2 regions of the Paenibacillus sp. B1-35 genome follow, and region 1 is predicted to be linked to the other one. Evidence: riboswitches for the same ligand, from Rfam matches in the RefSeq annotation. Region 1 holds a riboswitch; the other holds the start of a gene.
What was found. Region 1 has a riboswitch for glycine ahead of gcvT (glycine cleavage system aminomethyltransferase GcvT). Riboswitches for the same ligand answer to the same signal wherever they lie in the genome.
Positions count from the first base shown of each region.

Region 2: another riboswitch for glycine. It lies ahead of ACQ5BJ_RS01415 (alanine/glycine:cation symporter family protein); the one in region 1 lies ahead of gcvT (glycine cleavage system aminomethyltransferase GcvT).

Region 1 covers NZ_JBCHVJ010000001.1:139,008-142,425, forward strand. The annotation lists gene gcvPA (aminomethyl-transferring glycine dehydrogenase subunit GcvPA) at 1-1,026, opposite strand, end outside; gene gcvT (glycine cleavage system aminomethyltransferase GcvT) at 1,023-2,150, opposite strand; glycine riboswitch at 2,249-2,372, opposite strand; glycine riboswitch at 2,376-2,470, opposite strand; glycine riboswitch at 2,634-2,742, shown strand; gene gcvH (glycine cleavage system protein GcvH) at 2,930-3,319, shown strand.
Region 2 covers NZ_JBCHVJ010000001.1:291,451-294,868, forward strand. The annotation lists gene ACQ5BJ_RS01410 (pyridoxal phosphate-dependent decarboxylase family protein) at 1-1,389, shown strand, start outside; glycine riboswitch at 1,558-1,662, shown strand; gene ACQ5BJ_RS01415 (alanine/glycine:cation symporter family protein) at 1,804-3,144, shown strand; gene ACQ5BJ_RS01420 (sigma-70 family RNA polymerase sigma factor) at 3,301-3,418, shown strand, end outside.

The sequences.
Region 1 (3,418 bases):
GTATATCGAAGCGGCAAGTGCAAGCAGCGCTTGGTTCGAGCAAATGTTGGATGTCGCCTTCTCGCGACGAATATGCTGCTCTCTTGCTTGAAGCGTGAGGACAAAGCCGCGCTTGCCATCCAAGTCTTTGGTCAGACCAACAATCCTTCCAGGAATTCGCCGCATATACGGTTCTGCTACCGCAAAGAAACCGCATGTTGGCCCGCCGAATGAAGGTGCAATACCAAGAGGCTGCGCATCTCCGACGCATACATCGACACCGAGCTTGCCAGGGCTCTCTAAAAGAGCAAGGCTTAGCGGGTTCGTACTCATTACGAGCAAACCTTTGTGCGCATGTGCAATTGGTTCGATTGCACGGATATCTTCGATGCAGCCAAAGAAATTCGGTGACTGAATAAGTACGGCAGCAGTCTCGTTCGTGACTGCATGCTCAAGTTGTGCAAGGTCAGTTACGCCGTCTTTATAACCGATCTCGACCACTTCAACATTCAGTCCTCGTGCCATCGTGCGAACAATTTGTCTTGCCTCTGGGTGTACGGTGCTCGATATGACGATCTGCTTGCGCTTCGTTGCGCCTACAGCAAGTGCTCCTGCTTCGGCCATTGCTGTTGCGCCATCATACATGCTTGCATTGGCAACAGCCATGCCTGTCAATTCGCAAATATAGGACTGAAATTCAAAGATTGCTTGCAGCTCACCCTGACTGATTTCAGGCTGATAAGGCGTGTATGCGGTATAAAATTCAGATCTGGAGACCAGATGCTGAATGACAACCGGTATATGATGGTCGTATATTCCTGCGCCAAGGAAGCTGGTGTGGCTCTCATTGTCTGCGTTGCGAGAAGCCAACTGCTTCATATGCTTCATCATGGCTGCTTCATCTAGTGGTTCGGACATAGGAAGCACACCATTGTAACGAATGGATGCTGGTATATCGCGGAACAGATCTTCCATGGAAGAGATGCCAATCTGCTGCAGCATGTCGGCTTGATCTTGCTCCGTCATTGGAATGTAACGATGCTTCATGATGGATTCGCTCCTTTGGCAGGGATCGGATTTCGTTTATAAAATGGGGTAGGGACAACGCGGGCTTTCAACTGTTTGCCGCGAATTTCTACCATAACCTCGGTATCGAGTTCTGAAAAAGCGGTTTCAATTAAGGCAAGTCCTAAATTGCGCTTCAATGTTGGCGACTGCGTGCCAGTTGTGACCTCACCAATTACGCGCCCGTTGGCAAGCACCGGATAATGAGAGCGGGGAATGCCTTTATCAATCATTTCAATTCCTACCAGCTTCCTTGCTGGGCCATCAGCTTTTTGCTTCGTAAGTGCAACACGGCCAATGAAGTCGCCTTTATCCAGCTTGACGAATCGTCCGAGTCCAGCTTCAAGCGGTGAGATATCAGCGGTAATTTCTTGTCCATAGAGCGGCAGACGTGCCTCGAAGCGCAGCGTGTCTCTTGCCCCCAGCCCTGCTGGCAGCAAGCCGAATGATTCACCGGCACGAAGCAGTTCAGCCCATACCCCCGGAGCATCTTCTGCGGACAAATAGAGCTCGAATCCATCCTCGCCCGTATAGCCAGAGCGGGATAGAAGAGTTGACACGCCGCATACTTGTGCATCCGTTAGGAAATGAAAAGGTGCAAGCGAATCAATAGGCGCTTCTGATACGGTAGAGAGAATAGCTTGGGCATTCGGCCCTTGAAGGGCGATCAGTGCCGTGCGGTTCGATACATTTGTCAAGGTCACGCCATGAATCAAATGCTTCTGCAGCCATGCATAGTCTTTGTCGATGTTGGAGGCATTGACAACAAGCATATATCGGTCACTCTTCATCCGATAGATGAGAATATCATCGACGACTCCTCCGTCAGGGTAGCACATCAGCGTATATTGTGCTTTCCCGTCCTCAAGCCGCGATACATCATTCGTTGTCATCTGTTGAAGAAACGTTAGGGAAGCCGGGCCGCTAACGATAAACTCACCCATATGGGAAACATCGAACAAGCCTGCCTGTGTGCGCACAGCTTCATGCTCCCGCTGAATACCGATAAATTGAACAGGAAGCTCCCAGCCGCCGAAGTCAATGCAGCGTGCACCGGGAAATGTTGAATATTGATCGAATATTGGCGTTCTCTTCAATTGACTCATGAAATCACCTCGATACGCTTATTTGGACAAACCATTGGTATGCGAACAAAAAAGGACAGCCGAAAGAAAAGTGGATGTGTTATCCTCTTCGTCTCTCGCTCTGTCCTTTGTACCTGAGAGTGTCGCCGAATGCTGCAAACGATTCGTCTGCTTCCGCATGTATCATCGGCTTTCCCCTTGGGTGACTGTATTCGATCTGGTGAATTACAGTGCTCTCCAGAGATGCGTCCGGTAAAAGTCCTTTTGCCTGAGAGATTCACGTCTTACGGCTTACTCCTTCGGCGCTGCTATGTCTCAGCAGTCTCTCCCTTTACCATCATTCGCCATTTTCAACTGTCATCTCTACATTAGTTGAGCCTTCCACACTTTGTCAATTGATATTTTCTTCACATTCGATTTCACTGCTTGTCATATTGACAATCGTACGTATCTTGCAATAATCTAAGGTTGTTATAATTACCCAAATGAAATCGTAATTGCGAACGAGGAAGGTCGGGAGAGTTTGACAATGATGATTGTCAACACCGAAGGAGCAAGTTGCCAGCTGCCGATTGGCAATGAATCTCTCAGGTACAATAACCGCCATTCTGACGCAGCTCTGGAGAGTGCATATTTAGTTGCCACCAAAGGGGTAAGTTCTGCCACTATTGTGCTGGAACGGGATCTCTCAGGTACCGAGGACAGAGAACAAGGCGCTAGGCCGCTCTCTGCCCATTTTAATGATCTCTAATGGATAGACGGCCTAATGAATGACATTATGAATGAAATGGGGCGTTGACATGAGTGAAGTGAAGGATGGATTGCTGTACAGTGAAGAGCATGAATGGGTAATCGCCATAGAAGGCAATACAGTACGAGTTGGCATTACAGATCATGCGCAGGCTCAACTGGGAGACATTGTATTCATCGAGTTTCCTTCAGTAGGAACCAGCTTGTCCGCGGGGGACAGCATGGGCTCCATTGAGTCTGTGAAGACCGTATCTGAGTTGTACTGTCCGGTATCTGGAACGATTACGAAGGTAAATGATGAATTGGAAGCGTCGCCAGAGCTTGTGAACAGCAGTCCATACGGAGACGGCTGGATTGCGGAAGTTGAAGTGGAAGGCAGCGCTGCGGAAGCAGTGAAGCATCTGCTGAATGCTGAGCAATATGCGAAGCTGATTGACTAATAATAGAAGGATCAATGGGTTGTGTACGTAGAACCTGCTGTATCGGTATAATGCTGGTGCAGCAGGTTTTTTTCATCCACAAAGTGAGAAGTTTCGATA
Region 2 (3,418 bases), 150 kb from region 1:
TATCTTGAACATACGGATGAGGTAAACGTATCTCCCGAGTTAAACCCAACAGACATTGTACAGTATGCGGAGCAAATCGATTTCCACAACCCAGTTACACCGAAGGAAGCTGTACATTACATTGTAGAAGGGTTGCGGAGATATCAGGTACATACGGCACACCCGGGATATTATGGCTTGTATAATCCGCGTCCGAACTTTATGGGAATCGTGGCAGATACGATAACGGCAGCCTTTAATCCGCAGCTGGCTGTTTGGAGTCATGCTCCTCTGGCAGTTGAAATTGAGAACTATGTATTGCGAGAGTTCGCTGTGCGATTCGGCTACCCGCGAGAAACGTCAAATGGAACATTTACGACGGGAGGAGCAGAAGCTAATTTGACAGCCGTACTTACAGCTCTCTGCGATCATTTCCCGGAATATACAACAAAAGGGCTTGCAAGCCTGGATAAGCCCCCTGTGATGTATGCTTCAAGTGAGAGCCATCATTCCTTAGTAAAAGCGGCTCGTGCCTGCGGATTGGGTACGGATTCTATCCGAAGTATACGATCGAATGCATCTTTGCAGATGGATGCGGAAGCGCTAGCCCTTCAAATACGGCAAGACCGCGAAGCTGGCTTTGCCCCTTTTTTGATTGTGGCTACGGCTGGAACGACAGGTGCAGGGGCCATTGACCCGATTGCGCATATTGCGGAGCTGGCTGAACAGGAAATGATATGGCTGCATGTTGATGCAGCGTATGGCGGTGCTATGATATTGGCGCCAGAATTGGCCAATTGGCTGCAAGGAATTAATAGGGCAGATTCCATTACATTCGATGCACATAAATGGCTGTCTGTACCAATGGGAGCAGGTATGTACTTCACCCGTCATCCCCATATATTGCAGCAGACCTTCCGAATGACAGCGGACTATATGCCCAAGGAAGGCACCGAATTGGAGACGTTTGATCCATACACCCATTCCATTCAGTGGTCACGCAGATTTATCGGGCTGAAGCTATATATGTCGCTTGCAACGGCGGGATGGGAAGGGTACCGGTTACTCGTACAACGACAGATTGAGAGCGGCAATTTTTTGCGGCAGGAGCTTGAACGATCGGGATGGTCGATTATGAATGATACGATAATGCCAGTTGTTTGTTTTAATGATCAGGCAGCATTAGCAAATCATGATATGGATTTCGTACGATTCATACATGAGAAGGTACTTGCTACAGGCAAGGCATGGATCTCGATTTTCACCATACAGGATACCCCGGCGCTTCGTGCTTGTATTACCAATTTTGATACGACCGAACAGCATATGAAAGAATTGATTCACCTACTGAACGAGGCTCGGCAGGAGTATATGACGCAAAATCCATCCTATAATGGGATGATTTACTAAGCAGTTCATATTGCTTAATTCGATGGGGTCAACTATAATATAACCTACAACTTTATAACTGGATGAAGTTTGCGGGAGATAGACAACACGTCTAGCCGAAGGGGTAAGCTCTCAGGCGCTTGGCATACCGAGCAGCAATTGCGAGTATGTATAAGCAGGACCGTAAATGGACAGGACTCTGGAGAGACTCCATCATTGGGGCACCGAAGGGGCAAGACGAATCGCATTGATCGAATCGTTAAAACTCTCAGGTAAAAGGACAGGGATGCAGATGCATAGGAAACATAAGTTTTATTTGGGTTGTATTATCATGTTCCTGGCGAAAGCTTTTTTAATTCTGCACGCATGTCCCCAGAGTCAAATCATACGATTTGGCTCTTTTTATTATTCAAGACGAGGGGAAATGATTTTGCAATGATTGAACATTGGTTAGACAAATTGAACAGTTTCGTATGGGGGGCGCCGCTTCTTATTTTGTTGGTAGGGACGGGGATATTACTCACAATTCGTTTAGGTGTCCTTCAATTGTTTCGCTTGCCGCTTGCCTTGAAGCTCATATTTAAGTCAAAAAACGAGGGGGCTGGTGATGTATCCAGCTTCGGTGCGCTTGCGACTGCACTTGCCGCCACAATCGGAACGGGGAATATTGTTGGTGTTGCGACTGCAATCAAGGTAGGGGGACCAGGTGCGTTATTTTGGATGTGGGTCGCTGCTTTCTTCGGAATGGCTACCAAATATGCGGAGGGGCTGCTAGCCGTTAAGTACCGCAATATTGATGATAATGGACAAATACTCGGTGGGCCAATGTACTATATTGAGAAGGGCTTAGGCATGAAATTCAAGCCTTTGGCTGTGTTCTTCGCCATTAGCGGCGTGCTGGTCGCACTTCTTGGAATCGGTACCTTCCCGCAAATTAATGCGATTGTTACCTCTACTGAGACGAGTCTTGGTGTGCCGGCAATTGTAACTGCGGTCATTGTTACAATTGTTACTGCCCTTGTTACAATCGGGGGGATTCAAAGTATTTCGCATGTGACGACTACGATTGTTCCTGTTATGGCTATCATTTACTTTATCGCTAGCTTCGTCGTGCTCATCACGTTTGCGGATCAGATTCCCCATGCAATGTCCTTAATATTCCATGGGGCATTCAATGCGACTGCAGCTGGAGGAGGTTTCCTCGGCGCCACGGTTATGATGGCGATACGCAACGGAATCGCGAGAGGGGTATTTTCGAATGAATCCGGTCTCGGAAGCGCACCGATTGCTGCAGCAGCTGCCAAGGTGAAATGGCCAGCCGAGCAAGGTCTTATTTCGATGACGGGGACATTCATAGATACGATTATCGTATGTTCGCTGACCGGCTTAACCTTGATCGTAACCGGAGTCTGGAATGGCCCTATGGAAGGTGCTGCTTTGACACAGGCTGCATTTGATGCAGCATTGCCATATGGTTCCTTTGTACTCACGCTATGCTTGATATTGTTTGCCTTTACGACAATATTAGGATGGAACTATTATGGCGAGCGCTGCATGGTTTACTTGTTCGGCGTGAAATCGATCCTGCCTTATCGGCTTGTCTTTATTGCAATCATTGGTTTTGGTGCATTTATAAAGCTCGATATGATATGGAAGCTTGCAGATATCGTAAACGGGTTGATGGCATTGCCGAACTTGATCGCACTGCTTGGGTTGTCTGGCGTAGTCGTTCATGAAACGCGTCTGTACTGGAAACATAAAGAGACGGAAAAATAAATGTTTACATGTAATACTGGTGAGAAAAAGCTGGCAAATGACACGAAAGTGAACATTTGCCAGCTTTTTTTTCGCGAAAGGAAACTTTTTGGCAATCTTATGCATCTAATTAACAGCTAGTCGCGTGTATGGGGTAAAGAAGGGAGAAGAAACGGCTTGTATACCGATATAGAAATCGATATAGAGACAGATGTGAGGTTGGCTAAGGAAGGAAATAAAGAGGCTTTCATTCGTCTCATCAAGAAGCATGAAGTCCAAATGTACAATATGGCCA